DNA from 2 places in the Kitasatospora sp. NBC_00240 genome. Region 1 is predicted to be linked to the other one. Evidence: riboswitches for the same ligand, from Rfam matches in the RefSeq annotation. Region 1 holds a riboswitch; the other holds the start of a gene.
What was found. Region 1 has a riboswitch for glycine ahead of gcvT (glycine cleavage system aminomethyltransferase GcvT). Riboswitches for the same ligand answer to the same signal wherever they lie in the genome.
Positions count from the first base shown of each region.

Region 2: another riboswitch for glycine. It lies ahead of gcvP (aminomethyl-transferring glycine dehydrogenase); the one in region 1 lies ahead of gcvT (glycine cleavage system aminomethyltransferase GcvT).

Region 1 is NZ_JAPEMU010000001.1:3,715,586-3,731,046, reverse strand. It holds gene OG689_RS15730 (Ig-like domain-containing protein) at 1-825, shown strand, start outside; gene OG689_RS15725 (Ig-like domain-containing protein) at 1,074-2,330, shown strand; gene OG689_RS15720 (ATP-binding protein) at 2,621-3,016, shown strand; gene OG689_RS15715 (hypothetical protein) at 3,568-3,873, shown strand; gene OG689_RS15710 (alpha/beta hydrolase) at 3,870-5,513, shown strand; gene OG689_RS15705 (hypothetical protein) at 5,645-6,097, shown strand; gene OG689_RS15700 (hypothetical protein) at 6,295-6,624, opposite strand; gene OG689_RS15695 (ATP-binding protein) at 6,621-7,091, opposite strand; gene OG689_RS15690 (helix-turn-helix transcriptional regulator) at 7,330-8,187, shown strand; gene OG689_RS15685 (DUF397 domain-containing protein) at 8,217-8,426, shown strand; gene OG689_RS15680 (L-serine ammonia-lyase) at 8,520-9,902, opposite strand; gene glyA (serine hydroxymethyltransferase) at 10,079-11,347, opposite strand; gene gcvH (glycine cleavage system protein GcvH) at 11,478-11,855, opposite strand; gene gcvT (glycine cleavage system aminomethyltransferase GcvT) at 12,033-13,154, opposite strand; glycine riboswitch at 13,364-13,465, opposite strand; gene OG689_RS15660 (enhanced serine sensitivity protein SseB) at 13,843-14,640, shown strand; gene OG689_RS15655 (enhanced serine sensitivity protein SseB C-terminal domain-containing protein) at 14,969-15,461, shown strand, end outside.
Region 2 is NZ_JAPEMU010000001.1:7,746,458-7,761,918, forward strand. It holds gene OG689_RS33230 (DUF881 domain-containing protein) at 1-1,008, shown strand, start outside; gene OG689_RS33235 (small basic family protein) at 1,012-1,344, shown strand; gene OG689_RS33240 (DUF881 domain-containing protein) at 2,060-2,842, shown strand; gene OG689_RS33245 (FHA domain-containing protein) at 3,150-3,929, shown strand; gene OG689_RS33250 (MerR family transcriptional regulator) at 4,130-4,825, shown strand; gene OG689_RS33255 (bifunctional nuclease family protein) at 4,925-5,398, shown strand; gene OG689_RS33260 (MerR family transcriptional regulator) at 5,844-6,542, shown strand; gene OG689_RS33265 (ElyC/SanA/YdcF family protein) at 6,755-7,462, shown strand; gene OG689_RS33270 (DNA polymerase IV) at 7,601-9,088, shown strand; gene OG689_RS33275 (MFS transporter) at 9,262-10,743, opposite strand; gene OG689_RS33280 (PRC and DUF2382 domain-containing protein) at 10,998-12,446, opposite strand; glycine riboswitch at 12,673-12,775, shown strand; gene gcvP (aminomethyl-transferring glycine dehydrogenase) at 13,014-15,461, shown strand, end outside.

The DNA of each region.
Region 1 (15,461 bases):
ACCGACCCGGCCGGGCTGGTGTCCGCGTCGACGACCACCTTCACCACGCTGACGCCGGCGAAGACCGTCTCCACCAACGACAACATCGCCGACAACGCCACCTACGGCGTCGGCATGATCGTCTCGGTGAAGTTCAACAAGGCGATCAAGAACCAGGACGCCGTGGTCAACGGCATCACCTTCGTGGCCAGCGACGGCACCACCGTCAAGGGCCACTGGTTCGGCAGCCAGCGGCTGGACTTCCGCCCGGAGAAGTACTGGAACCCCGGCACCAAGGTGACGATCAAGTACCGCCTCAAGAACGTCGAGGTGGCGCCCGGCATCTACGGTGACGTGGACAAGGACGAGCCGTTCGTGATCGGCCGCTCGCAGGTCTCCACCGCGGACTCCGCCGCGCACCAGATGACCGTGGTGCGCGACGGCAAGTCGACCGTCCTGCCGGTGACGCTGGGCGACGCCAAGAACCCGTCCTGGAACGGCACCATGGTGATCTCCAGCAAGGAGAAGGTCACCCGGATGAACTCCCAGACCGTCGGCCTGGGCGCGGAGTACGACATCCAGGACGTCCCGCACGCGATGCGGCTGACCGACTCCGGCACCTTCGTGCACGGCAACTACTGGGCCAACCCGTTCGGCAAGAGCAACGCCAGCCACGGCTGCGTCTCCATGCAGGACGTCCAGGGCGGCAGCGACACCTCGGTGGCGGGCAAGTTCTTCAACGACTCGATGATCGGCGACCCGGTCACGATCAAGAACTCCACCAGCGCCACGGTGAAGCCGGACAACGGCCTCAGCGGCTGGACGATGGACTTCAAGAACTGGTAGTCCCGGTTCACGAGCGTCGACCCCGGTACCGCGACCGGGCCGGCCCCCCGCCGAGGGGGACCGGCCCGGTCGTCCGCGTTTCGGGCCGGGCCGCCCCGAGCCCACGAGGCCGTCGTCACCGGGTCGCGAGAGCCGCTCCTTCCTGCGGTAACGGTCCCTCGCCCCTCCGGTAACGGTCGGGAGACGGGCGCAACTTTTCCCGATCGGACGGCGTGTACTCAGCTGGGGATCAAGGGAGGGAGTCGGCCGTGGAGTCGATACGCAGGCCCGTCGGGCCGATACGCAGGGCAGCGGCCGCCGCGGTGCTGGGCGGTGTGCTGGTGCTGACCACCGCTTGCGGCGGAGGCGCCGGGGACGGCAAGCAGCCCCCCGCGGGGGCGGCGCTGGGCGGGGCCGGCGGAGCGGGCGGGGGTGCCTCGGCGCCGGCCGGCGCGAGGTCGGAGCAGCCGCAGCCGAAGGTCTCGGCGGCGGTGCTGGACATCACCCCGAAGAACGGTGCCGAGGGCGTGGCCCCGGGCGCGCTGCGGGTCTCGGTGGCGGGCGGGAAGCTCACCACCGTCAAGGTCACCGACAAGGACGGCCGGGAGATACCGGGGGCGGCCACCGCCGACGGCGCCGCCTGGACGCCCGCCGCGCCGCTGGCCGTCGGCACGGCGTACCGGGTCAGCGCGCAGGCGTCCGACGCGGCCGGGGTGCCGGCCACGGCGGAGAGCGGCTTCACCACGCTGACGCCGCAGAGCGAGGCGTCGCCCACCGACAACATCGCCGACGGCGAGACCTACGGGGTCGGGATGATCCTGTCGGTGGCCTTCGACAAGGACGTCAAGAACAAGGCCGAGGTGGCGAAGGGCATCACCTTCGAGACCGACAACGGCACCGTGGTCAAGGGCCACTGGTTCGGCGACCGCCGGCTGGACCTGCGCCCCGAGGCGTACTGGAAGCCCGGCACCAAGGTCACCGTGCACTACCGGCTGAAGAGCGTGGAGATCTCGCCCGGCGTCTACGGCGGGGTGGACCGCGACGAGCCGTTCACCGTCGGCCGCTCCCAGGTCTCCACCGTGGACGCGAACACCCATGAGATGACCGTGGTGCGCGACGGCCAGACCTCCGTCATCCCGATCACCTCCGGCTCGCCCGAGCACCCGACCTGGAACGGGACGATGGTGATCTCCGCCAAGGAGGGCGTGGTGAACATGCGCTCCAGCACCCTCCCGGGGATGACCGGTGAGCCGTACGACCTGATGGTGCCGCACTCGATGCGGCTCACCGACACCGGCACCTACGTGCACGGCAACTACTGGGGCCACTCCTTCGGCGAGGACAACACCAGCCACGGCTGCGTCGGCCTCCAGGACGTGAAGGGCGGCGGCGCCGGCACCGTGGCGGGGAAGTTCTACGACTCCTCGCTGGTCGGCGACGTGGTCACGGTGCAGAACTCCAAGCGCGGCCAGGTGGAGCCGGACAACGGCCTCAGCGGCTGGAACCTGCCCTGGGGTTCCTGGTAACGGACGGCGCGCACGACTGCCGGGTACCCCTCGCGGGGTGCCCGGCAGTGCCGTTTCGGACGGTTGCTGTCGGCATATGCCCTTCGAATAGTGATTGTTTGCTCATTGTCCGTACGCGGCCGCATGCGTTCCGCAATGATGGGCGCATGGCGGGATGGGGCGAAGCGGAACAGTCATCACATCCTGGGTCCGGTCTGCTGGGTGACGCATCGTCGGAGCACCGGCCCCTGGCGCTGGCAGCCCTGGAACGGCTCAGTCCGACAGAGCTGGAACAGGTGTATTTCGGCCGGATGTGCGAGCAGGACGGCTCCGACGAGGTGGTGCTGCCGTCGCGGCCCCAGTCGGCCTCGGTGGCCCGCCGGCTGGTCCTGGCCGTCCTGCAGTCCTGGGGCCTGCACCAACTGCTGGAAGCCGGCGAACTGCTGGCCGGCGAGCTGATCGCGAACGCCGTCCGCCACGCCGCCGGACGCACCGTCGGGCTCCAGGTGCAGCGCCGGTCGGGCTGGCTACGGGTGGAGGTCCGGGACTCCTCGCGGGCCCTGCCCTGCCGGATCGTCGCCGAGCCCGGCGGCGAGGCCGGCTACGGCCTCCAGCTGGTCGACGACCTCTCGGACCGCTGGGGCGCCGACCTGCTGCCCCGCGGCAAGGCCGTCTGGTTCGAGCTGAAGATCCGCGAACGCGGCTGACACCGTCGGCGGAAGTGTTCGCCCCGCCCCGGAAACACGCAGGGCCCCCGTCGCCGTGGTGCGGCGTGGAGGCCCGTGCAGGTCATCGCGCCGGTCAAGGGGGTGCATACCGCGCGATGCGGACGGCCGCGCCAGGTCGGGGACGGCCGTGGTTCGCGCCCGGGGCGTCGTCACGCCCCGGACTGCTTCGACTATCGCATGTGTCTCAGGATGTGAGCAAACCGGACAGCTTGGATTGGAAGGTTTGTAACCTAGTTCACCTTTGCTGCGTGCATGAATTCGTATTCATGCCTTTGAATGCTCCCCCTTGCTTGGGTGGTGATGCTGTACTCGATCACGTCTGGCGTGGGCCCTCCGCTGTGGTCAGGGCGGGAAGGGTGCTCGACGCCGGGGTCCACGCCTTCTCTGCCCGTTCGGGCGAGGGGTCTGTGTGGGCGGTGCCGCAGAAGGTGCGGGAACCGAAGTGGCACCCCCGGCGTGGGTGGTAGTGGAACGGATACCGTGAGCTATTCACATGATCGGATCGCTGTCCTCGGGGGAGGGGGCCTGCCGTGAGCGGGTTCGAAATGCGTACGGATGACATGAAGGCGGCGGCGAAGGCGGCGCGGGAGATCGGGGAGGACCTCGGCAAGCCGGTGGACGCCGCGATCAGGAGCGCCTCCACGGCCGCCGGTCAGATGACGGGTTGGTTCCTGGCCCGCAGTCTGGACCACCTGGCGGGAGGGTGGGTACAACCGCTCTCGGCCCTGCGGCAACTGTTGGCCGACACTGCGGCCAACCTGGACATTACCGTCGAGAACCACCAGTGGAACGACAAGGCGATTGCCGACAGTTGGAACGCGCAGGTGGCCCGGTGAGCGAGTTCTACTCCCTTCTGCTGAAGTTCGATCCGGCCGGCTTGCACGATGCCGCGAAGGGGTGGCGAGCCCTGGCCCACGCTGTGGAGGACTCTGGCTCCCGTCACCGGCGGCAGGTGAACGGGCTGCTGCGGAACTCCTGGAAGGGTGACGCGGCAAGTGCGGGCTTCGGGACGATGGAGCACACCGAGGAAATCCTGGACATCGTGAAGGTGGAGGCCGAGGCCGCCGCGCTCACGTTGGACACCGTCGCCGACCGCATGTACCAGGCGCAGACCAACCTCACGAACGCGGTACACCGCGCGCAGGACTGGGGCCTGAAGGTATCCCCGGACGGCATTGTCGATATGCCGGCCGAAGAGCCTGCCGAGCGCCACGACCCGGATGCGCAGGAAGTGCGCCGCAACCTGGCCGGTCTCAAAGGCCAGGCCCAGGAGCGGATCAATGCCGCTCTCAAGGCGGCGCAGGAGGCGGACCGGCAGGGAAGCAGCGCCCTTGACGAGCTGGATGCGAACATCCTCACCAGCCCCAAGCCCTTCGGTGCGACGGCCGAAACGGCGCGGGACGCGGCTGCTGTCATCAGGCAGCTCGGCCTGTCGTCCGACCCGTCCATCCCGGACGGCAAGGATCCCAACAGGTCCGCCGACTGGTGGAAGTCCCTGACCCCCGATCAGCAGCGTAGCTACCTGGCTCTGCATCCAACGGAGATCGGCCGCATGGACGGGCTGCCCTCCGCTGTACGTGACCAGGCCAACCGCCTGGTGCTGGAACAGAAGCTCGACGCACTCAACGAGGGCCACCCGAAGGACTTCGGGATCACCTACGACGAGTACAACGAGCGGGTCCGCGCACTGGAGACGATCAAGTCGAAGCTCGACGAGACCGACGGCAACCCGGATGAGCACAAGCTGTTCCTTCTCGGGATCGACCCCGACAAGCACAACGGCAGGGCGATCGTCTCCACCGGTAACCCCGACACGGCCGACCACACCGCGGTCTTCGTCCCCGGCACCGGTACGGTGCTCGCCGGTGTCCCGGGTCAGATCGACCACATCAAGGGGCTGCAGGCAGCGACCGAGCAGCAGGCCCAGGGCCAAAAGGTCGCGGTGGTCTCCTGGCTGGGGTACGAGACTCCCGAGTGGGGCAACGGTAGCGTCGGCACCACGTCGCGTGGGGATGACGGTGCCGAGGACATGCGCCGCTTCGCGGGCGGTGTCCGGGTAGCCCAGAGCGACGACCTCAAGGGCCATCACCTCACCTTTGTCGGGCACAGCTACGGCAGCTACGCCCTGGGTGCCGCAGCCCGCGACGGCGGGGGCCTGCACGCCGACGACATCATCGCTCTGGGCAGCCCCGGCATGGGCGTCGACAACGCCTCCAAGCTCAACATCGACCCCAAGCACGTTTGGATCGGATCGGCCCACGACGACTTCACCAAGTCGTTGGGAGGCCTCACCCTCGGACAGGGGCCCCACCTGGACGGCTGGGGCGGTCAGAACATCAAGATCGATACCGACGGTCACGACGGCTACTGGAACCCGGGTAGCGAGAGCATGACCAATCAAGCCCGGATCATCGCAGGGCGGCAGCCTTCAACGGTTTCCAAGGAGGGCTGGGACGGCATCGCTCCCCACCCGTGACCGGCGAGATGCAGGCAACCGCAGGAGATTGATCGATGACCCCGCTGTACGACCGTGCGACCAGGAATGCGAGCAGGACCTCCCGGAGCCTCCTGGCCGCAGCTGTCCTCGTCCTCACTCTTGGAGCATGCATGTCCGCCACCACTCCCGGCAAGGATGACCCTCTGCCGGTCAAGTCCAAGGCCGAGGCCCAGGCTTGGGCTCAGCAGATCACCCAGCACATGGCCGACAGTGCCGGCCTCCGGACCGATCCGTCCACGGCCAACCCTTTCTTCAACCACTGCACCGGGAAGAACGGCGAGAGTGCTCCCGACGACCGCTACTACCTCATGTACAGCATCTTCAGTGCAGTACCACTGGCCCAACACCCCGAAGTCATCCGCAAGATCCGTGACATGCTGCAGAAGGAAGGGCTCAGTATCAAGGGATACCGCGAAGCGATCGACGACAAGCCGGACGCCCTCGTCGATGCGTCCCACCCCACCAGCCGGTACTTTGTGACCGCTTCTACCGGCGGACGGGAGAACACCATCCTCCTGCAGATCATCACCCCGTGCCTCATGCCGCCTACGGAGGCGTCCTAGGACCGGGTGTCATTCGAGCTCCGGAGCCATGCCGGCGGTTCCGCAGGGGTGCGAGGGGCAGGGTGGGCCCGGGCGCAGCACGGTGGCACGGGGCGTCTGGTCCTCGTGCCGCAGGGTCGGGGTGGCTCGGCCGCCGGTGGGCGGCTGCTCTTCCCCGGCGCTGCGGCGTGACCGGCGGAGGCGGTTCGGCGGGCCGGTCACAGCATGGGATGCGTCGTCGGGCGCGGGCGGGCCTGATCGCCCCCGGCCGGGCGGATCAGGACGGAGTGCAGGCGGCCGTCCATCCGCAGGGTGAGGGTGAGCGACCCGTCCCTGACGAGGAACTCGTGGACCCGGGCGGCGGCCTCGCGCCGGGTGAGGAAGTACTCGAAGGCGTCGGACTGGTCGGCGCCGAGCGGGAGTTCGCGCAGCGAGCGCCAGAGGGCGGCGAGCGCGTCCGGGAGGTGCTGGAACCGGGCGGGGGCGGTCACGTCCTCGATCTCGACGATGACGGCGCCGGCGCCGGGCGGGCCGGGGCAGGAGGTCATGCGGCGCTCCTGCGGGTGGCGGTCGTGTCGGGGGTGGCGGCGATGCTGCACCAGACGGCCTTGCCGATGCCGCTCCTACGGGCCCGGCAACCCCACTGCTCCGACAGCTGGCGTACCAGCCACAGGCCCCGTCCGGATTCCTCGTCCGGCGCGGGCGGGTCGACGGCCGCGCCGGTGTCGAGGTGGTGGTCCCCGGGGTCGTGGACCTCGATCCGCAGCCGTCCGTCGGCGAGCGCGAAGTGGACCATGATCAGGCGGTCGGGCGGTACGTGAGCATGTTCGACCGCGTTCGTGACCAGCTCGCTGAGCAGCAACTCGCCCACCTCGACGTGGCGTTCGCCGCCGTCGTGCCGGGAGAGGAACGTACGCAGCAGTTGGCGGGCCGCTCCGGCGGATCTGCGGCGGGGTGGCAGCCAGCAGGTCTGTTCGGTGATGGCGGACGGGGTGGGGTGGAGGGTTTCGGGCATGGCGGAGCCCCTTTCGGGTGTGCTTGGGCGGACGGGCCCGGCGGCCCGGAACGGACATGGGGATGCCCGGTGCCTTGTCCTGTTCGACTACTGCGTGTCGACTGATGGACTACTCCGAGTAGCATGCATCCGCATGCGTGCAATGTGCAACCAGAACAGTTGCAACTGTGCAGATTGATCTCACTGTCTCCGATGCACCGTCAGGAGGCAGACTGGAGTTGTCGAGGGAGGAATGGGCATGACCGAGGAATCAAGGCCGACCGTGCGAGGCCGCCGCCTGGGCGCGGAGCTTCGTCGACTGCGGGAATCGTCGAACAGGACGACCGAAGACGCGGCCGGTGCTCTCAAGTGCTCGCGCGCAAAGATCAGCCGCATCGAAACCGGTGCGGTCGGCATTCGCCGACTGGACCTCGGCATCCTCTTGGACCTTTACGGGGTCAGCGAGGCAAGAAGCAGGGATGCCCTTGAGGAGTTGGCACGGGACAGCAAGAGGCGCGGCTGGTGGCACGACTACGGCGACACCATCCCGTCCGCCTACGCGGACTTCCTCGGGCTGGAAGGTGACGCCCGCTACATCCGGACGTGGCAACCCGTGGTTCTGCCAGGCCTCTTGCAGACAGAGCAGTACGCTCGTGCCCTGCTGGAAGCCAATCCCGCCGCCGTTCGACCGGAACGCATCGACCAACTCGTCAAGATCCGGATGGAGCGCAAGGAAGTTCTTGTGAAGCCCGAAGCGGCACGCTTCTGGGCCATCATCTGGGAGCCGGCCCTGCGCTGCCCGGTGGGCGGCAAGGAGGTGCAACGAGCGCAGCTCGACCACCTCGGTAAGGTCGCTGAGCTTCCCAATGTGACTCTTCAGGTCGTTCCGCTGGAGGTTGGAGCGACTGCGGGGGCTTGTGGGGCCTTCGTCATGTTCGGATTCAGCGACTCCCCGACCCCAGGCGCCGTATTTCTTGAGACGCTGACCAGCAGCCACTACCTGGAGCAGGAGGCGGAACTCGACGGCTATGGGCTCGTGTTCGAGTATCTGAGGTCAGCAGCACTGAACCCTGCTCAATCGCTGGATATGATCGCCGCCGTACGAGCGAAGGCATGAGCGCGAGATCGGACGAAGAGGGTGGGCACATGACCGTACCGAAGATCGCCGCTCTGGGCTGGTACAAGAGCAGCTACAGCGCGCAGGCGAACGACTGCGTCGAGACGGGCCGGATCGTGACCGGAGGGATGGCTGTCCGCGACTCCAAGAACCCTGAGGGCCCTGCACTGCTGTTCCCCGCCGAGGCCTGGTCGGCCTTCGTCGCCGGGGTCAAGGCGGGCGACCTCCCAGCCGTCTGACGGGCCTCACGCCCGTGGCGGGGCCCACCGGGGCGAACCGGTCGGCCCCGCCACGGGGGTGAGGCTGCTACCCGCCGCCGCTGCGGCAGCCGGTCAGCACTCGATGACGTTGACCGCGAGGCCGCCGCGCGAGGTCTCCTTGTACTTGACCTTCATGTCGGCGCCGGTCTCCTTCATGGTCTTGATCGCCTTGTCGAGGGAGACGTGGTGGCGGCCGTCGCCGCGCAGCGCCATCCGGGCCGCCGTGATCGCCTTGACGGAGGCCATGCCGTTGCGCTCGATGCAGGGGATCTGGACCAGGCCGCCGACCGGGTCGCAGGTGAGGCCGAGGTTGTGCTCGATGCCGATCTCGGCGGCGTTCTCCACCTGCTCGGGGGAGCCGCCCAGGACCTCGGCGAGGCCGCCGGCCGCCATCGAGCAGGCCGAGCCGACCTCGCCCTGGCAGCCGACCTCGGCGCCGGAGATCGAGGCGTTCTCCTTGAAGAGCATGCCGATCGCGCCCGCCGCGAGCAGGAAGCGGACGATGCCGTCCTCGTCCGCGCCGGGGATGAAGTTCAGGAAGTAGTGCAGGACGGCGGGGATGATGCCCGCCGCGCCGTTGGTCGGGGCGGTGACGACGCGCTGCCCGGAGGCGTTCTCCTCGTTCACCGCCATCGCGTAGAGGGTCACCCACTCCATCGCGTTGGCCGGCCCTATGCCCTCGGCCCGCAGGGCCCGGGCGCCCGAGGCGGCCCGGCGGCGGACCTTCAGGCCGCCCGGCAGGATGCCCTCGCGGGACATGCCGGCGGCGACGCACTCCTGCATCACCCGCCAGATCTCCAGCAGCCCGGTGCGGATCTCCGCCTCGCTGCGCCAGGCCTTCTCGTTCTCCAGCATCAGGCCGGAGATCGACAGCCCGGTCTCCCGGGTGAGGCGCAGCAGCTCCTCGCCGGTGCGGAAGGGGTAGCGCAGCACGGTGTCGTCCGGCTTGACGCGGTCCGCGCCGATGGCGTCCTCGTCGACCACGAAGCCGCCGCCGACCGAGTAGTAGGTCTTCTCCAGCACGGGCACGCCGTCGGCGTCGTACGCGGCCAGGGTCATCCCGTTGGCGTGGTACGGCAGCGAGCGGCGGCGGTGCAGGATCAGCTGGGTGTCGGTGTCGAAGGCGATCCGGTGGGCGTCGGCCAGGTCGTGGCCGAGCAGCCGCAGCTGCTTGGTCGCCTTGATCCGCTCGACGTCCAGGTCGGCCTGGTCGACGTCGACGGTGCGGGGCGAGTTGCCCTCCAGGCCCAGCAGGACGGCCTTGGGGGTGCCGTGGCCGTGGCCGGTGGCGCCGAGGGAGCCGAACAGTTCGGCCCGGACGGCGGCGGTCTGGGCCAGCAGCCCCTCGGACTTCAGGCGGCGGGCGAACATCCGGGCGGCCCGCATCGGGCCGACGGTGTGGGAACTCGACGGGCCGATGCCGATGGAGAAGAGGTCGAAGACGCTGATGGCCACGGGGGACGTCCTTGTCTGGTCTCGTGGAAGGACAAGCGGGTACACGCGTCGGGGCACCGCGCGCCACGTTCCAGTGTGCGCGGTGCCCCGGGGTTTCGGGAGGCCCGGCGGGTGTGTGCCGGGCCTCACGAGAGGTGAAGCGGGTCCTACAGGTTCGGGCCCTACAGGATCGGGTCCTACAGGTTCGGGTACAGCGGGTACTTCGCGGCCAGCGCGCTGACCCGGGCCTTCAGGGCGGTGGCCTTGGCCTCGTCGAAGGTCGGCAGCAGCGCCTCGGCGATGATGTCGGCGACCTCGCGGAAGTCCTCGGCCTGGAAGCCGCGGGTGGCGAGCGCCGGCGTGCCGATCCGCAGGCCGGAGGTGACCATCGGCGGACGCGGGTCGTTCGGGATCGCGTTGCGGTTGACGGTGATGCCGACCTCGTGCAGGCGGTCCTCGGCCTGCTGGCCGTCCAGCTCGCTGTTGCGCAGGTCGACCAGGACGAGGTGGACGTCGGTGCCGCCGGAGAGGACGGACACGCCGGCCTCGGTGGCGTCGGACTTCAGCAGGCGCTCGGCGAGGATCTTGGCGCCGGCCAGGGTGCGCTCCTGGCGCTCCTTGAACTCCTCGGAGGCGGCGACCTTGAACGCGACGGCCTTGGCGGCGATCACGTGCTCCAGCGGACCGCCCTGCTGGCCGGGGAAGACCGCGGAGTTGATCTTCTTGGCGTACTCGGCCTTGGAGAGGATCACGCCGCCGCGGGGGCCGCCGAGGGTCTTGTGGGTGGTGGTGGTCACCACGTCCGCGTACGGCACCGGGTTGGGGTGCAGGCCCGCGGCCACCAGGCCGGCGAAGTGCGCCATGTCGACCATCAGCAGCGCGCCGACCTCGTCCGCGATGCGGCGGAACTCGGCGAAGTCCAGCTGGCGCGGGTAGGCGGACCAGCCGGCGATGATCAGCTTGGGCTGGTGCTCCTTGGCGAGGCGCTCGACCTCGGCCATGTCGACCGTGTTGGTCTTCTCGTCCACGTGGTACGCGGCCACGTTGTAGAGCTTGCCGGAGAAGTTGATCTTCATGCCGTGGGTCAGGTGGCCGCCGTGCGCCAGGCTCAGGCCCAGGATGGTGTCGCCCGGCTGGATCAGCGCGAACATCGCCGCGGCGTTCGCCTGCGCGCCCGAGTGCGGCTGGACGTTGGCGTGCTCGGCGCCGAACAGCGCCTTCACCCGGTCGATGGCGATCTGCTCGGCCACGTCGACGTGCTCGCAGCCGCCGTAGTAGCGACGGCCGGGGTAGCCCTCGGCGTACTTGTTGGTCAGCACCGAGCCCTGGGCCTCCATGACCGCCACCGGGGCGAAGTTCTCGGAGGCGATCATTTCCAGGGTGGTCTGCTGACGGTGCAGCTCGGCGTCGACCGCGGCGGCGATCTCCGGGTCGAGAGCGTGCAGGGACTGGTTGAGAACAGTCATGGTGTGGTCTTCCCGTCATGGGGCAGCCGCGCGCAGCTCGTCGGCCGCGGGGACGGCCGGGCGGCGGGCGGGAGCGGGCAAGGGGCCGGGCGGGGGCGGCCGCCGCGCTGCGGCCGCCCCGTCGGGGGACTCAGCCGCCGGTGAGGGCGGTGTACTCGTCGGCGCTCAGCAGGTCCGCCGGCTCGCCGTCGAGCCGGACCTTGAACAGCCAGCCACCCTCGAAGGGGGCGGAGTTCACCAGGGCCGGCTCGTCGATGACGGCCTGGTTGACCTCGACGACCTCGCCGGTGGCGGGGGAGTACAGGTCGCTGACCGACTTGGTGGACTCAAGCTCGCCACAGGTCTCACCTGCGGTGACGGTTTCGCCGACCTCGGGCAGCTGCACGTAGACGATGTCACCGAGGGCGTCCGCCGCGTGGGCGGTGATGCCGATGGTCGAGACACCGCCCTCGGCGGCCGTCAGCCACTCGTGCTCCTTGCTGAACTGCAGGTGCTGGGGGTTGCTCATGGCGTCATTCTCCAGGATGGGAAGCAGTCGGTGGAAATGCGGGGTCGCCGGATCGGCCCGGCGGCCCGGACAAGGGTGACGGTGGGTGACCGCGCTCACCCGGGCGGGCATCCGCACCGGCGCCCGGCCACAGGGTTCGGCCGCGGTCCGCACCGCAGGGCCTTCAGCGGTGCGGTCTCAGCGGGCGCGCTTGTAGAACGGCAGCGCGACCACCTGGACGGGCTCGTGCTTGCCGCGCACGTCCACCGCGACGGTGCTGCCCGGCGCCGCGTGCTGGGCGTCCACGTACGCGATCGCGATCGGCTTGCCCAGCGTCGGGGACGGCGCACCCGAGGTGATCCGGCCGATCGGGGCGCCCTCGGCGTCCACCACCGCGTACTCGGCCCGCGGCACCCGCCGGCCCTCGGACACCAGGCCGACCAGCACCCGCGGCGGGTTGGTCTCCGCCTCGGCGGCCGCCTGCTCCAGCGCCTTGCGGCCGACGAACGCGCCGCCGTTGGTGGTCTTGTCGAAACGCACCACCCGGCCCAGGCCCGCGTCGAACGGGGTCAGGTCGGTGTTCAGCTCGTGCCCGTACAGCGGCATGCCCGCCTCCAGGCGCAGCGTGTCCCGGCAGGACAGGCCGCACGGGATCAGGCCGACGCCCTGCCCCGCCCCGGTCAGCGCGTTCCACAGGTGCTCGGCGTCGGCGGGGGCCGAGAAGATCTCGAAGCCGTCCTCGCCGGTGTAGCCGGTCCGGGCCAGCCAGACCTGCTTGCCGGCCACCGTCGCGGGCAGCAGCGCGTAGTACTTGAGACCCGGCAGGTCGGCGTCGGTGACGGAGGCCAGGATGCCGTTCGCCTCCGGGCCCTGCACGGCGATCAGCGCGTACGCGTCGCGGTCGTCGCGCACCACGGCGTCGAAGCCCTCGGCGCGGGCGGTCAGCGCGTCCAGCACCACCTGGGCGTTGGAGGCGTTCGCGACCACCATGTACTCGTCCTCGGCGGTCCGGTAGACGATCAGGTCGTCCAGGATGCCGCCGTCCTCGGCGCAGATCATGGTGTAGCGGGCGCGGAGCACGCCCAGCGCCGAGATGAAGCCGACCAGCGCGTGGTCCAGCAGCTCGCCGGCCTGCGGGCCCGACACGGTGATCTCACCCATGTGCGAGAGGTCGAACAGGCCGGCCTTCGTCCGGACGGCGAGGTGCTCCTCGCGCTCGCTGCCGTAGCGCAGCGGCATGTCCCAGCCGGCGAAGTCGGTCATGGTGGCGCCGAGGGCGCGGTGCAGCGCGTCGAGCGCGGTGAGACGGGGGGACGACATGGCCTGTACTCCTTGGGCTGGGCACTCAGGTGAGCGCACGCCGGACCGGTCCCGACGGGGACCCGACCTGCGCGCGGGCATGCGGCGGCTGGGTCTCCCCATCTGTCGTCACAACCTGAGAGCTTCACCGCGCGCTGCCCTGGGGACAGCATGGCGGCTTGCACCGTGGGTGGGCGCACGGCAGGGCCGTGTCCGCTTTCCAGATGTGCCTCGCCCGTGCGGTAGGGGTGCCTGAGAGATTCCGGGGAGGACTTGCTCCTTCGGCGCCGGCTGTACCCCAAGGGCACTCCGGACTCTCCCGCGCGGGTTCGAGCGGCCTGTATGGAGTTGGGCGCCCCGCCGAACGCGCACGAGGACGGGCACATCATGGCATAGGAAGCCCAACATTAGGCTCGGCTCACCTCCGGGGCGCTCCTTGTCCGGGCTCGGCTCACCTCCGGGGCGCTCCTGTCCGGTGCCGACGGTCGTCGCTCCCTCACGCCGGTCAGGGCTCCCGGGTTCGGGCGGTCCGCGTACGGGGCTTCGGGCGAGGGCCGGGCCGGGTTCCCGGCGGCTCGGGGGCTGTTCGTACGCGGGGCTCCCGGGCCGGTGGGGGGCGGCTTCTTCGTGGTCCTGTGCGCCCGGTCGGGCGGGGGTTCGGGCCGATAGGCTTGGCGGTCAGGCGAGAGATGGGGCGGTACAGGGGCGTATGGGTTACCCGGCGGAGGATGCGCAGGCGTGGGGCGGGCCGGGGGCGGCGCCGCCCGGGGGGAGCTGGCCGGCGAACGAGCTGGAGCAGGTGCTCACCGCCGCGCTGGGCGACCCGGGGGCCACGCCGCGGGTGATCGAGGTGCTGGCCCGCAGCCAGGTGTGGATCCCGCTGCCGGCCGGGGCCGACCCGCAGGGGCAGTCGCTGGACCTGCCGACGATCGAACTGGGCGGTGCGCCGTACGTCCCGGTGTTCTCCTCCCAGGAGCAGTTCCTGCAGCACGCCCCGGGGCTGGCCTTCGCGGTCGCCCCGGTGTGGGAGTTCGCGCGGGGGCTGCCGCTGGGCCTGGGGATCGCGGTCAACCCGGACGCGCCGGTGGGCATCCCGGTGCCGCCCGCGGGGGTGGCCGAGCTGCGGCGCGGGCCGCGGGAGGACCGCTGGGACGCCGCGCCGGACGCCGGGGCCGGCGGCCGGGTGGCGCTGCGGGAGCCGGCGCCGGAGGAGGAGCCGTTCGCCTTCCTGTCCGCGGCGGCCGCCGAACTGGGCGCGCTGCCGGGTGTGCTGACGGCGCGTCGGGCGCTGGCCAGCGTGGAGGGCGAGCCGACCGTCATGTTCGTCGGGGTCCAGCTCGATCCGGCCTGGCCGGCCGACGCGGGCGCGGTGAACGAGGCGCTCGGCCGGGCGCTGGGAACCGCGCCGCTGCCGGGCGGCGTCCACCTCGTGCTGCTCGACCTGGTGGACGACCCGGTGGTCGAGTGGCTGCTCGGCCGGGTACAGCCCTTCTACACAAGGATGTGACCGGCGGAGTTGGGGCACGTCGGCATGGCGACTGTCCGCAGCGCCCCATAGGCTGCGTCCGGACACCCCGGGACGGACACCCCTGCCACACCGGCGGCGGCAGACCAGGAAGAGGGCTCGAAGTGGGCGAGCGGGGCGAGCGCGCCGGCAGAAGGTGCGCGTTTCGCGTGGCGGCCATCGAGGTGGGCGTATGAACGCGGCAGCGGCCGGCGGCGGAGCACCGGGCCCGTGGGGCCCACCTCCCGCGGCACGCCCCGGCGGTGACCCGGGGGCGCTGGAACGCGCCCTGCGCGAGGTCGCGCCGGAGCGGTACGAGGCGTACGAGGGCATGCTGCGGGCGCTGGCCGAGGGCCAGGTCTGGATGCTGCTCTGGCACGGCTCCGCGGGCAGTCCCGACGCGCAGTACGGGAACATGGACGTCTCCGGGCACGGGTACGCGCCCGCGGTCACCTCGCCCGAGCAGCTGGCGTCCAGCGGCTGGGCGCGCGGGCACGAGGTGATCTCCGGGCAGGAGATCGCCGCCTCGCTGTACCGCACCCGCTGGGGCCTGTGGCTGAACCCGCACGCCCCCGGCGGCGGTGTCGGCATCCCGTGGGCGGACCTGCGGCGGATCGCGGCGGGCCTGGACCGGCTGCCGGCCGGGCCGTTGCACCTGAGCGAACCCCAGGTCCAGGCACCGCAGTTCTACGGGCTGCTGGAGCACCAGGCGCTGGAGGTGCGGGCCGTCCGGGCACTGCGCCGGGCATGGGTGCGTCCCGCCGTGGGTGAGCCGTACCTGGCGATCGGACTGGAACTGTACGACACCTCCCCGCCGGCCGTGG
Region 2 (15,461 bases), 4.0 Mb from region 1:
GCGGCCAGGGGCGACGGACGGGCCAGCCGGGTCCCGACCACCCGGCGGGGACTGGCGACCCTGGGGCTGGGGCTCGCCCTGGTGGGGGTCGTCCTGACCGTGGGCGCGGTGAACGCCCACGACGCCCAGCCGGCCCTCGCCAAGGAACGCGACGCGCTGGTCCGCCGCGTGACGGACACCACGGGGGCCGCGGACCGGTTGCAGCAGCAGGTCCAGGAACTGCGACGCAAGGTCGAGGGCACCCAGCAGCAGGCCCTGCAGTCCGCCGGTGACGGCGGTCTCGCCGACCTGGCCGGCGCGGTCGGAACCGGAGAGGTCTCGGGACCGGGCATACGCCTGGTGGTCGAGGACGCCGCCGGTACCGGCGCGGGCGGCAACGTGGACCCCCGGCAGGCCGGGGGCTTCCAGAACAGCGGGCGGCTCCGCGACCGGGACCTGCAGCTGATCGTGAACGGGCTCTGGCAGGCCGGGGCCGAGGGGGTCTCCATCAACGGGCAGCGGCTCACCGCCCTGTCCGCGATCAGGGCCGCGGGGGAGGCCGTCCTGGTGGACAACCGGCCGCTGGTGCCCCCGTACACCGTGCTGGCGGTCGGCGACGGACCCAAGCTGGGCCCCGCCTTCGAGAGTGGCGTCGCCGGGCACTACCTGCACCTGCTGCAGGACAGCTACGGCATCAAGTTCAGCCTCTCCGTCCAGAGCAAGGTGACCCTGCCGGCCGCGGTCGGCGTGACCCTCCGCACGGCGCAGCCCGTACCGTCGGCGCCCCCTTCGCCGGCAGCCGCCGCACCGGACGCTTCGGGATCGCCCACCGGGGCCGGCGCGAGCCCGTCCGGTACGCCGGGCGCCGTGCCGTCCGCCCCTTCGCCGTCCGCTTCCTCGACGGGCGCGCACGCGCCGGGTGCGAAGCCGTCCGGCAGCAAGACCTCCAGCAGCAACTCGCCCAGAGCGACCGGCACCTCGCCGACCGCGACCGCCGGGTCGCCCTCCGCAGGGACAAGGAGCAACTAGACCGTGATTGCCGTACTGGGTCTCGTGATCGGGGTGGTCGTCGGACTCTTCGTCCAGCCCGAGGTGCCGGACGCCGTCGTGCCGTACCTGCCGATCGCGGTGGTGGCGGCGCTCGACGCGGTGTTCGGCGGTGTCCGGGCGATGCTGGACGGGATCTTCGACGACAAGGTCTTCGTGGTGTCCTTCCTCTCCAACGTGGTGGTCGCCGCGCTGATCGTCTTCCTCGGCGACCAGCTCGGGGTCGGATCGCAGCTGTCCACGGGAGTGGTCGTCGTGCTCGGCATCCGGATCTTCTCCAACGCGGCCGCGATCAGGCGCCATGTCTTCCGGGCCTGAGTCGGACCGGGGGCGGACCGGACGTGAGGACGTACCCGCGCGGACGGCGGGGGCGGTAGGACCGGGGGGAGTGGCAGGACCGCCGGGATCAGCAGGGAAGTCAGGAGCGGACGTGGCGCAGGACGAGACGGCGAAGGGCCCCGGGCGGGCTCCGGCGACCGAAGGTGCCGAGGCCGCCGAGGCCGCCGAGGTCCAGGACGTGCCCGCCCCGCAGCCGGCGGCAGCGCCGGCCGGGTCCGCGCCGGGCGCGACCAGGCAGGTGCCGTCCGAGCCGGCCGAGATCGGGCCGGCCGTGACCGGGCCGGAGTCCGCGGAGGAGCCGACGGCTCCCGCCGGGCCGAACGGCGGGTCCGTCCCGGCGGCCGGTCCGACGCCCGTCACCGGGCGGGGGACGGCCGGCGCCGAGCGGGCCGAGCCTGGTCAGGGCGGGCCGCGTCGGGTCGAGTCGGACACGGTTGTGCTGGGCGCTGCCGGGCTCCGCAAGGTCGAGCGGGCGAGCGCCGGACCGACGGCCGAGCCCGCCGCCGAGCGTCCGGATGCGGATGCGGAGGAGGCAGCGGCGGACGCGCCCGAGGCCGCAGCCGCTCCTGCGGCTGTGGCCGAAGCCGTGCCGGGGACCCGTCCGGTGGCCCGCACGGCCGGTGCGGCCGTAACCGCGGCCGTGGGCGACGGCGCCGCCGAGGCGGAGCCCGTCCCCGGTACCGAGCCGGCGCCGATATCCGCGGCCGTCACCGCGCCCGCCACCGCGTCGGCGCCCCGGCCGGTGCCGACCGCCGTCGGCGGCCGCAAGCGGCTCCGGGCGGCGATGTGGCCGCCGCGGGTGTCCCGCGGCCAGCTGGTCGTGGCGCTGCTGCTGTTCTCGCTGGGCCTGGCACTGGCGATCCAGGTGCGCTCCACCAACGACCACAACCAGCTGCGCGGCGCCCGCCAGGAAGACTTGGTGCGCATCCTCGACGAACTGGACAGCCGCCAGCAGCGTCTCCAGCAGGAGAAGGCACAGCTCGAGCAGTCCATGGCCCAGTTGGAGAACAGCTCCAACCAGGCCAAGGAGGCCCAGGAACAGACCAGGAAGAAGTCGACGGAGCTCGGTGTCCTCGCCGGGACGGTCAAAGCCACTGGTCCGGGCATCGTACTGACGGTCGATGATCCCCAAGGGCAGGTGAAGGCGGATATGCTGCTGGACACCCTGCAGGAACTCAGAGCGGCGGGGGCGGAGGCGATTCAGATCAACGACGTGCGCGTGGTGGTGAACACCTACTTCACCGACACTCCGGGGGGCGGTGTGCAGATCGACGGCAAGAAGATCTCGCAGCCGTACCGCTTCACCGTGGTCGGGAACCCGCAGGACCTGACACCCGCGCTGAACATCCCCGGCGGGGTGGTCCGCACGCTGGAGAGTCACCAGGCCCGCGCCACCATCGCCGAGCAGCAGAAGATCGTCGTGGACGCGCTCACCGAGCTGCGGACGCCGCAGTACGCCAAGCCGGCGGCGAAGTGACGGGGCGCCTTTCGTACGGTCCGTCACCTGCGGGGAACCCCCGGTGGAGGCTGCCGCAAGGCCGTCAGAGACACTGGTCCGTGCCGCTGTTTGTCGGAGCACCACTCCCATCGGCCCGGCGCCCAGCCGGGCTCGCAGCCTGTCCGAGGTTCTCACCCTGCCCCGCGGGCGGGTCTGTCACACGCAAGGGGATTCGCCCGTGAGTTTCTTCTCGAAGTTGTTCGGCCGCAACAACCGCAGTGGTGCGGCTGTCGAGGCGCCCACCGCGCGCCACCGCCGGGCCGACGAAGAGCCCGCCCTGCCGGGCATGCGATCCGCGCCCGAAGGGGTCGAGTACGCGACCGACCGGCCGCTCTTCAGGGACGGCACCGGCGCCCCCCAGGGAGGGAATCCCGCGGGCTACGGCGCGTCGGTTGACCCCTCCGGCGCCCCGCGCATAGGTTTCCCGACAGGACCCTCAACCTCGGGTGGAGGGTTTGCCCCGGATCCCTACGCCGGGCACGACCCGTCGGGTCTGCCGCGCCAGGAGGCTGTGAACATGGGTGGCCCCACTCCGTGCCCCAGGTGCGGGAACCAGAACCCCGTCGCGGCCCGCTTCTGTTCCAACTGCGGTACCGCGCTGCGTGGTGGCGTGCTCCCCGAGGGCGCCGCGGAGACCACCTCGACCATCTCGATCTCCGGCCTCGAGTCGTACGACCCGAACGCCACCCAGGCCGGCACGGGCACCCAGCCCGCACTGTCGCCCGAGGTGCTGTCGGCGATCGACGCGCTGCCGCCGGGCTCCGCCCTGCTGATCGTGCAGCGCGGCCCGAACTCGGGCAGCCGGTTCCTGCTCGACTCGGACAAGACCACGGCCGGCCGTCACCCGCAGGGCGACATCTTCCTGGACGATGTCACGGTGTCGCGCAAGCACGTCGAGTTCCGCCGGACGCCGGGGGGCGGTTTCACCGTCGCGGACGTCGGCAGCCTCAACGGCACCTACGTCAACCGGGAGCGGATCGACGAGGTGTCCTTGAACAACGGCGACGAGGTGCAGATCGGCAAGTACCGGCTGGTGTTCTTCGCCAGCCACCACCGGGGGTACTGACCACGACTTCGGCAGGAGCCCGAGTGAGCGCGAACCCTCCCACATCTCTCGGGGCGATCACCCCCGCGCACCCCGGCCCGGAGCCGGCGCCCCTGTCGCAGCCGCGACCGGAGCAGGGTGTGAGGGGGGTGATCGCGGCCCCCCGTCAGCACGGCCGCACCGTCCACCGTCCGGGTGACCCCCGGCGGCGCGGTGAGGAACTGCTGAGCATCGGTGCGGTGCTGGCCTTCCTTCGGGACGACTTTCCCGAGGTCACCATCTCCAAGATCAGGTTCCTGGAGGCGGAGGGCCTGGTGGAGCCGCAGCGCACGCCCTCGGGCTACCGCAAGTTCAGCCCCGCCGACGTCGAGCGGCTGGCGTACGTGCTGCGGATGCAGCGCGACCACTATCTGCCGCTGAGAGTGATCCGCGAGCACCTGGACGCGATCGAGCGCGGGGAGGCGCCGCCGGCGCTGCCCGCGCCCGAGACCCGCCCCGGGCCGATGGAGGAGGTCGACCGCGAGCTGGGGGCGGCCTCCGGCGCGGTCTCCGGGGTCCGGCTCGGCCGGGCGGAGCTGCTGGCCGCCGCCGAGGCGGGGGAGCGCGAGCTCGCCGAGTGGGAGGCCTACGGCCTGGTGGTGCCGGGCCCGGACGGCGGGTACGACGGCGAGGCACTGCAGGTGGCCCGGCTGGTGGCCGAACTGGGCCGGTACGGACTGGAACCGCGCCACCTGCGCGCGATGAAGGCCGCGGCGGACCGCGAGGTCGCCCTGGTGGACCAGGTGGTCGCCCCGCTGCGGCGGCACCGGAACCCGCAGACCCGGGCGCACGCCGAGGCCACCGCGCGCGATCTCGCCACGCTGTCCGTCCGGCTGCATGCGGCGATGGTCCAGGTCGGGATGCGGGCCCGCCACTAGGTCCCGGGCGGTGGCCCCGCACGGCCGCTCGCAGCGCTGTGACCAGCCCGGTCCTGGTTGCGCTTTCATATCCGGGGTGTGGGCCATAGGGTTGCGACTGTGAATGAGCTCGACGTCGTGGGTGTCCGGGTGGAGATGCCGTCGAACCAGCCGATCGTGCTGCTGCGCGAGGTCGGGGGCGACCGCTACCTGCCGATCTGGATCGGTCCGGGTGAGGCGACCGCGATCGCCTTCGCCCAGCAGGGCATGACGCCGGTGCGCCCGCTGACGCACGACCTGTTCAAGGACGTGCTGGAGGCTCTGGGCCAGCAGCTCACCGAGGTCCGGATCACCGACCTGCGCGAGGGCGTCTTCTACGCCGAACTGGTGTTCACCGGCGGTGTGGAGGTCAGCGCCCGTCCGTCCGACGCGATAGCCCTCGCCCTGCGGACCGGTACTCCGATCTACGGGAGCGAGGAGGTGCTCGCCGAGGCGGGCATCGCGATCCCGGACGAGCAGGAGGACGAGGTCGAGAAGTTCCGCGAGTTCCTCGACCAGGTCTCGCCCGAGGACTTCGGCGGCGGCCAGCAGTAGGGGCCGCCCGCCGGCTTCCCCGCCCGCCCGTTCGGTGCGGGCCTTTTCCGCTGTCCTCCGCCGGCCCGACGGGCTCGGGGCCTTGCGGGTGCCCCTCCGAGGCCGACGGCCGAACCTGCCCGGTCCACCCCCGTGATGAGCGGCGTTCCACCCGCCGTGAGCGCCTGGCGCCACCCGTGGTGATCGGCCCCCGCACCCACGGTGATCGGCGGGCTCGGGCCGAGGAGGCCGTTCCGGCGTGTGGGGCCCGCCGTCGGGGTTTTGCCAAAAGTCGTCCACATACCCACACTGGGGGCACGAAAAACCACTCTCCCGAGTGACGCGGTTTGGTGTGCCCGGCGTGGCGATCGTTGACGGGCCATGGGTGACTGCCTACCGTCAGGAGTGGCTGCGGGGTGTCACCCGCGGCCGGGTTGCCCCGCAGCACAGGTGGACGGAGGTAGGCATGACCAGCACCGGCGATGACGTGGCCGTGGGTGGCGTGTGCTCCGTGCATGTGCAGCGCACCGGCCGGACCGGGGTGGACCGCGCCTGGGACACCCGGACGGCGGAGCCCGGCGGCGCCGAGCCGACCCGGGGCGGGCCCAGGATCGGGCGCTTCCCGGCCGTCCAGGGCGGCCAGCCGGACATCGAACGACTCGCCCCCACCTCCGCGCTGGTCGGCTACCGCGGGCCGACGGCCTGCGCGGCGGCCGGCATCACCTACCGCCAGCTGGACTACTGGGCGCGCACCGGGCTGCTGGAGCCGAGTGTGCGGTCGGTCTACCCGGCCAGCACGCACCGCCTCTACAGCTTCCGCGACATCCTGACCCTGAAGATCGTGAAGCGTCTGCTGGACGCCGGCGTGTCGCTGCAGAACATCCGGGTGGCGGTCACCCACCTGCAGTCCGCCGAGGTCGGCGACCTGGCGGGGCTGACCCTGATGTGCGACGGTGCGACGGTCTACGAGTGCAGCACCCCGCAGCAGGTGGTCGACCTGCTGAAGGGCGGTCAGGGCGTCTTCGGCATCGCGGTCGGCGCGGTCTGGAAGGAGCTGGAGTCCTCCCTGGGCCGGTTGCACGCCGAGCGTACGGACACCGGCGAGACGCTGGTCGGCCAGGACCCGGCGGACGAGCTGGCGCAGCGGCGCAACCGCGCGGGCTGACGGCCGCCCACCTCCCGCCGCCCCACCCTCCCGCCGCCGCGGCTGCCCGCCGTGGCGCCGGCGACAGCCCGATCGATCGGGTGCGCCAACCCCCTCGCACGACCCGTGTTCTGACAGCACGAGAGATCCGGCAGCACCGGCGACCGGCCCGGACGGGGAACCGTCCGGGCCGGTCGCGTCGTCACCGGTGGTGAACTGATCAAGGAGGGGTCGTGCGGGTCATACGCTTCGTGCGGGTCGTACTCGGTGGGCCGGCCTGGCTGCGGCAGCGCCGCGGACAGCGCCGGGCTTTCCAACTGCTCGTCCTGCTCTGCGTGGTGGCGCTGGCACCGAGCGCCTGGCTCTGGACGAGCACGGCGGACCGGGTCCGCACCGTGCAGAGCGTGCCGCAGGCCCCTGTGGCGGTGGTGTTCGGCGCCGGCCTGGAGAACGGCACGCCGTCCCCGTACCTCGCGCACCGGCTGGACGCGGCGCTGGAGCTGTACCAGCGGCAGAAGGTCCGGGCGATCCTGGTGACCGGGGACAACGGGCGGGCCAGCTACGACGAGACCGACGCGATGCGGCGTTACCTGATCGAGCACGGCGTGCCGGAGATCCGGGTGGTGGGCGACTACGCGGGTTTCGACACCTGGGACTCCTGCACCCGGGCCCGGCGGATCTTCGGGGTCGAGCGGGCGGTGCTGGTCAGCCAGGAGTTCCACGTCCGCCGGGCGCTGGCCCTCTGTCAGGCCGCGGGCGTCGACGCGTACGCGGTCGGGGTGCAGGAGTGGCACGACGCCACCTGGTACTACGGCGGCCTGCGGGAGATCCCCGGCGCCGGGAAGGCCGCGCTGAACGCCTGGCTGCGGCCCGACCCGGCCCTGCTCGGCCCGCAGGAGCAGGGCATCCCGCGGGCGCTCGCGGACGCGGGCGGGCGCTGACCCGCTCCCGGGCGGTGACCTTGCGCCGCGGGGTACGGTCCCGCGCCGCTGGAGGCCCGGAAGGTCCGGCCGGGCCCGGGCGCGCCGTGCCGATCGCGCGGACGCCTGATTGTCGTACCCCTGCGGCATGATCGGCAGGTGCGGTCACTGCCGAGCATCATCCACCTCGACATGGACGCCTTCTTCGCCTCGGTGGAGCAGGCGGCCAAGCCGAGCCTGCGCGGCAAACCGGTGGTCGTCGGCGGCCTGGGCGGCCGGGGCGTGGTCTCCACCGCCTCGTACGAGGCCCGCAAGTTCGGGGTGCACTCCGCGATGCCGATGGCCCAGGCCCGGCGGCTCTGCCCGAACGCGGCCTTCCTGATCGGCCGCTTCGAGGCCTACCGCCGGGTCAGCGACCTGGTGATGGGCCTGCTGCGGGAGCTCTCCCCGCTGGTCGAGCCGCTCAGCCTGGACGAGGCCTTCGTCGACCTGGCGGCCGGTCCGTACGGCCCGGCCATCGCCGAGGCACCCGACGGCGCCGCCCTGGTACTGGCCCTGGCGGAGGACCTCCGGGCCGACATCGAGCGGCGGACGGGGCTGACCGCCTCGGTGGGCGCGGCGGGCTCCAAGCTGATGGCGAAGATCGCCTCCGAGCAGGCCAAACCGGACGGCCTGGTGCTCGTCGCGCCCGGCCGGGAGCGGACGGTGCTGGGCCCGATGTCGGTCCGGGCGCTGCCGGGGGTCGGCCCGGCCACCGAGCAGGTGCTGCGCCGGGCCGGGCTGATCACGGTGGCCGACCTGGCCGAGGCCGGCGAGGCGGAGCTGGTGCAGCTGCTCGGGCGGGCGCACGGCGCGGGGGTGCTCCAGATGGCCCTGGGGCTGGACGACCGGCCGGTGGTGCCGGACCGGGACGCCAAGTCCGTCTCGGTGGAGGACACCTTCGAGGTGGACCTCGCGGACCGCGACCGGATCCTGCACGAGGTCGACGTGCTGGCCGCGCGCTGCGTCGGCCGGCTCCGTGCGGCCGGGCGCTCCGGCCGCACGGTGGTGCTCAAAGTGCGGCGTTTCGATTTCTCCACGCTGACCCGGTCCGAGACGCTGCGCGGCCCGACCGACGACGAGACGGTGATCGGCGACACGGCGCGCCGCTTGGCCGCCCAGGTGGACGTCACCGGCGGGGTGCGGCTGCTCGGCGTCGGCGTCTCGCAGCTGGCGGACTACACCCAGGAGGACCTCTTCGCGCAGGCCGTGCGCGAGGCGGCGCAGGAGCAGGAACAGGAGCAGGCGAAGGAGCAGGCACAGGCCGAGCAGCGCGAGCCGGGGCCGGGATCGGGGCCGGGGCCGGTGAGCGTGCCGGTGACCGGGGCCGGGTCGGGGCACGCCCCCGGGTCGGCCGGCCGGGCGCCGGGGGAGCAGCCGGCCGAGGCGCCGGCGGAGGCCGGGGAGGTGCCGGCCGTCAGGCGCTGGATGCCGGGGCAGGACGTGACGCACACCGAGTTCGGCCCGGGGTGGGTGCAGGGCAGCGGGGTCGGGCGGGTCACCGTGCGGTTCGAGACGCCGTGGAGCGGCCCGGGCCGGGTGCGGACCTTCCTGGTGGACGATCCGGCGCTGGAGCCGGCCCGTCCGCTGCCCCTGCGGCAGGAGTGAGGCGGCTCGGGACCGGCCGCGGGGCGGGCGGGGACGACGAAGCGGCCCCGCCCGGAGAGTTCCGGGCGGGGCCGCGTGTCGGGCCGGGCCTTGGGTGATCGCGATGCCCTCGTCGATCCCCGGTGGCCCGGTCCCCCCGCGCCCTGTCCCGGGGCGCGGGGGAGGACGCCTCGTCAGGCGTCGGTCTTGACCAGCACGGGGCTGGAGTCCGGTGCGTCGGCCAGGTCGGCCGCGGGGGCGGCCGGCTTGATCCGGCGGATCAGGAAGGGCACGGCGCCGGCGACGAGGCAGACGGCCGCGGCGGTCCAGAACGCGTGCTGGTAGGCGTTCAGGGTCGGCAGGGCGACGGGCAGGCGCGGGATGGTGTCGCCGGTCAGGATGGCGGCCATCACGGCGGTGCCGATGGCGCCACCGACGGTGCGCAGTACGGCGTTCATGCCGTTGGCGATGCCGCTCTGCTCGACCGGGACGGCGCCGTTGATGTAGGCCGGCATCGCGGAGAAGGCGAGGCCGATGCCCAGACCGAAGATCGCCGAGGCGGTGTAGAGGTCACCCTCGTGGCTGTGGCGCATGGCCAGGTAGGACATCGCGACGGCGCCGAGGACGCCGCCGAGCACCAGCGGCAGGCGCGGTCCGCGACGGGCGATCAGGACGGCGCCGAGCGGGGCGGCGACCATGCTGCCGACCGCGGACGGCAGCAGCATCACGCCGGCGTGCAGCACGGTGGCGGTGAAGCCGTAGTGGGTGAGCCGCGCAGGGGTCTGGGCGAAGTTGCTGATCACCATGAAGGAGCCGTACATCCCGAACCCGATCAGCAGACCGGCCAGGTTGGTGAAGGCGACGGCCGGGCGGGACATCATCGACATGTCGACGAGCGGGTGCTTGACCTTGACCTCGATGATCCCCCAGATCAGGGCGACCACGGCGGCGACGGCGAACAGGCCGAGGGTCTTGTTGGAGGTCCAGCCCCAGGAGTTGCCCTGGCTGACGGCGACGAGCAGGGCGGAGAGCCAGCCGGCGAGGGCGATCGCGCCGAGCGGGTCGGCCCCGCCCTCGGTGTCGACGACCGGGTCCTTGGGGACCCGCAGGGCCACCAGTGCGACGGCGATCAGACCGAAGACCAGGCCCATCCAGAAGATGGACTTGTAGCTCCAGTGCTCCAGCAGCAGGCCGGTGGCCACCAGGCCGAGGCCGCTGCCGACGCCCATCGAGGCGCTGATCCCGGCGACGCCGCCGGTGACCTTCTCCTTGGGCAGCTCGTCTCGGACGATGCTGATCGCCAGCGGCAGCACGCCACCGCCCGCGCCCTGCAGGACGCGGGCCACCACGAGCCAGGTGAAGGAGTGCGTGCTCACCGCGAGGGCCGAACCGGCGACCAGCCCGGTCAGCGAGATCAGCAGCATCGGCTTGCGGCCGCGCAGGTCGCCGAACCGGCCGAGCAACGGGGTGAGGACGGCGGCCGAGAGCAGGTTGGCCGTCATCAGCCAGGTGATGTTGGAACCGGAGACGTTCAGTTCCTTGGCGAGCGAGGGCAGGATCGGGACGACCGCGGTCTGCACCACGCTGAATGCCAGCATCGCCAGGATCAGGGCAGGGAGTACCCGGGCACTGCTCTGCTTCTCTGCCGCGGTGGTGGGCTGTGGTGCCTCACTCACGGTGCTTCCTCCAGTACGTGTGCCCGAGGACATTGCTTCAGGCGAGTGAAAGTGAACTAGCTGAAGTAACTTTGGCGGCAGATACTTCAGTGTGTCAAATATCGATCGGTGAAGCTTTGGCAAAGTGCAGGCCGGAGCGGCGCGGAGCGGGCCGATCCGGCCCCGCGCCACCGGCCCCGGGGCATGCCGAAGACGGGCGGGGCCCCGGACCGCGTACGGCCCGGGGCCCCGCCCGTCTGCCGGGGGCGGGCTGCTCAGCTCATCGTGCGCAGCGGCTCGGGGCGCGACTGCACGCCGGCCTGGGCCGCGGCCGGAGCGGCCGCGGAACTGTCCGTCGGCCGGACGGCCGACGAGGAGTCCGCGGGGGAGTCCGGCCGGCCGGCCGTCGACCCTCCGGGGCCGCCGCCCTGGGTGCCCCCGGACGTACTGCCCGAGGAGTGGGCGGCCGGAGCCGGCTGCGACGCCTGGGAGGTGTGTCCGGCCGGCGCGGCGTGCGCGGCCGATGGGCCGGGGGCGCCGGCCGGGGCGCCGTCCTGGATCTCGACGTGCTCACGGTGCAGTTCCTCGCGCACCACGTGATCGTCGGTGAACCGCTCGACCACCAGCCGCACCCGCTCGATCGGCACCAGGTACTTGCGCACCACCGGCCGCTCCTCGCGCAGGGTGACCTCCTCCACGGCCTCCGCGATCTCCTCCTGGGTCAGCGCGTCCCGCTCGCCCTCGGTGACGGGCACCCGCTCCACCCGGACGCGCTCGCGCACCACCGGCACGTGCCGCTCCACCGTCTCGCTGGTCACGTACTTGCGGAGCCGGGCCGTGTACGTCGCCTGCCACTCGGTGGTGATGTCGAGCCGCTCCTCGTGGCAGGTGATCTCGACCGGGCCGCCGGGAGAGGAGGTCGCGGCGTCCGCGCCGGGTGCGGCGAGCGGCGCGGCCTCGGCCGGCTTGGCGTACATCGGTGCCGGGGCGGGCTGGGCGGCGGCGGGCGCGGGGGCGCTCACCGCGCGCACGTTGGTCTCCTCGGCGAGGGGCGCCTTGCGCTCGGGCGCCGCGGCCGGGGCGGCGGCCGCCATGCCGACGGCCGTGGCGGGCGCCGCGACCGTGGGCGGCTCGACGGGTCGTTCCAGCTTCTCCAGCTTCTCGGCCTTCTCCGGCGCGGGGGCCTCGGCGCCCCGCCCGGCCATGGCCGAGCCCGCCGCCGCGCCGGCGACCGCGCCGCCCGCCACCGCGGCGCCGGCCGCGGCCGGTGCGGCCGCACCGGTGCCGGCAGCCGCCGGCCCCGCCGTCATCCCCATGGCCGGGCCGCCCGCGCCGGGCACGGCGCCGAAGTCCAGGTCCGCGGGGCGGTCCTCGGCGCCGGTGTCCTTCGCCGCGCCGGAGCGGTTGTCCGCCGGGGTGTCGAGCCCGTAGTAGCGGTACAGCTGGAGCTCCTGGGCGGGGGAGAGGTGCTGGCCCACGCCGAAGTCCGGCGAGTCCTTCACCAGCGACTTGTCGTACGGGACCCGCAGTTCCTCGCCCGAGAACTCGCTGGTGGTCAGCGGGACGAAGGCGTCGCGGCCGAAGATGCCCGTCCGCACGGCCGCCCACTCGGGCTCGCCGGTCGCGTCGTCCAGGTACACCTCGTCCACGGTGCCGATCTTGTCGCCGTTGCGGTCGACCGCCCGGTGCCCGATCAGGTCTCTGGGGTCGATGTCGGTTTGCACTCAATTCCTCCGGTGCGGATGCTGCTGCGGAACTCCCGCAGGGGTGCGGCTGGAGGGTCCGGCCCATCCGCCACTTCATACGAAAAGGCATGAACCGGGCGCCTGCGAGCGGAGCTCCGCCGTCCGGGCGGGCCGTCCGCCCACCCGGACCAGTGCGTACTCCGATCCGGAGCCGGGACGCACCCGTGATCGGGAGGGCTCCCGCTGGTACCCTGGGCGCGACCGCCGAGCCCGCTCGGGAGAGTCCCCGGCCATCGAGATCCTGGCGGGGGCGCCGAAGGAGCAACTCCTCCCCGGAATCTCTCAGGCATCCGTACCGTGTGGGATAGGTCACTCTGGAAAGCAGGGCAGGACCGCCGGCGAGGGAGCCGACGGCCACCACCCTCACCGACGGTGCAAGCCGACGGGGTGCTTCGGGCATCCCGCGCGGGCGAAGCTCTCAGGTCCCGATGACAGAGGGGGAGGCCTGTTGGGTTCGTTCGCCAGGGCCGGCCCGCTGTCCGCAGCGGCCACGGCCGACCGGCGTGCGCGCCCCCGCCGGTCCGTGACCAGGAGGCCTCGACCATCATGAACGCCCAGCCGAACGCCGGTCGCCCGCTCAGCTCCGCGACCCTCGCCGAGCTTGAGCAGGCCAGCCCCTTCGAGACCCGCCACATCGGCCCCGACTCCGGGGCCCAGGAGAAGATGCTCGCCCACGTGGGCTACGGCTCGCTCGACGAGCTGTCCGCCGCCGCGGTGCCCGAGGCGATCCGCTCGATCGACGGCCTCGACCTGCCGGCCGGCCGCAGCGAGGCCGAGGTACTGGCCGAGCTGCGCGAGCTCGCCGCCGCCAACCAGGTGCTCACGCCGATGATCGGCCTGGGCTACTACGGCACCTTCACCCCGCCGGTGATCCTGCGCAACGTCATGGAGAACCCGGCCTGGTACACGGCCTACACGCCGTACCAGCCGGAGATCTCGCAGGGCCGCCTGGAGGCGCTGCTCAACTTCCAGACCGTGGTCTCCGACCTCACCGGCCTGCCGACCTCCGGCTCCTCGCTGCTCGACGAGGGCACCGCCGCCGCCGAGGCGATGGCGCTGACCCGCCGGGTCACCAAGGTCAAGGGCGGCGTGTTCCTGGTCGACGCCGAGACCCTGCCGCAGACCGTCGCGGTCATCCGGACCCGCGCGGAGCCGACCGGCGTCGAGGTGGTCGTCGCCGACCTCTCCGCGGGCATCCCGGCGGAGATCGCCGAGCGCGGCGTCTTCGGCGTGCTGCTGCAGTACCCGGGCGCCACCGGTGTGGTGCGCGACCTGGAGCCCGTCATCGAGCAGGCCCACGGGCTCGGCGCCGTCGTCGCGGTCGCCGCCGACCTGCTGGCGCTCACCCTGCTCAAGTCGCCCGGTTCGCTCGGCGCCGACATCGCCTGCGGCACCTCGCAGCGCTTCGGTGTCCCGATGGGCTTCGGCGGCCCGCACGCCGGCTACCTCTCGGTCCGCGCCGAGTACGCCCGCTCGCTGCCCGGCCGCCTGGTCGGCGTCTCGGTCGACGCCGACGGCAACCGCGCCTACCGCCTGGCCCTGCAGACCCGTGAGCAGCACATCCGCCGCGAGAAGGCCACCAGCAACATCTGCACCGCGCAGGTCCTGCTGGCCGTGATGGCCTCGATGTACGCCGTCTACCACGGTCCCGACGGCCTGGCCGACATCGCCCGCCGCACCCACCGCTACGCGGCCGCGCTCGCGGCCGGGCTGCGCGCCGGCGGTGTCGAGCTGCTGCACGGCGAGTTCTTCGACACCGTCACCGCCCGCGTCCCGGGCCGGGCCGCCGAGATCGCCGCCGCCGCTCGTACCCGGGGGATCAACGTCCACCAGGACGGCGCCGACCTGATCTCGGTCTCCTGCGACGAGACCACCACCCGCGAGCACCTGGCCGGCGTCTGGGCCGCCTTCGGCGTGCCGCAGGTCGAGATCGACGAGACCGCCGAGGCGCTGCCCGCCGCGCTGCTGCGCGAGGACGAGTACCTCACCCACCCGGTCTTCCACAGCCACCGCTCCGAGACCGCCATGCTGCGCTACCTGCGCCGCCTGTCGGACCGCGACTACGCGCTGGACCGGGGCATGATCCCGCTGGGCTCCTGCACCATGAAGCTCAACGCCACCACCGAGATGGAGGCGGTGACCTGGCCCGAGTTCGGCCAGCTGCACCCCTTCGCGCCGATCGAGCAGGCCCAGGGCTACCTGACCCTGATCCGCCAGCTGGAGCAGCAGCTGGTCGAGGTGACCGGGTACGACGCGGTCTCCATCCAGCCGAACGCCGGTTCGCAGGGCGAGCTGGCCGGCCTGCTGGCCGTCCGCGCCTACCACCACGCCAACGGCGACACCGGCCGCGACGTCTGCCTGATCCCGTCCTCCGCGCACGGCACCAACGCGGCCTCCGCCGTGATGGCGGGCATGCGGGTGGTCGTGGTCAAGACACTGACCGACGGCGACGTGGACGTCGACGACCTGCGCGCCAAGATCGAGCAGCACCGCGAGCAGCTCTCGGTGCTGATGGTCACCTACCCGTCCACGCACGGCGTGTTCGAGGAGACCATCACCGACATCTGCGCGGCCGTGCACGAGGCCGGCGGCCAGGTGTACGTGGACGGTGCCAACCTCAACGCGCTGGTCGGACTGGCCAAGCCGGGCAAGTTCGGCGCGGACGTCTCGCACCTGAACCTGCACAAGACCTTCTGCATCCCGCACGGCGGCGGCGGCCCGGGCGTCGGCCCGGTGGCCGTCCGCGCCCACCTGGCGCCTTACCTGCCCAACCACCCGCTGCAGAGCGAGGCGGGCCCGGCCACCGGTGTCGGCCCGATCTCCGCCGCGCCGTGGGGCTCGGCCGCGATCCTGCCGATCTCCTGGTCGTACGTCCGGCTGATGGGCGGCGAGGGCCTCAAGCACGCGACCCAGGTCGCCGTGCTGAACGCCAACTACATCGCCAAGCGCCTGGCGCCGCACTTCCCGGTGCTCTACACCGGCCCCGGCGGGCTG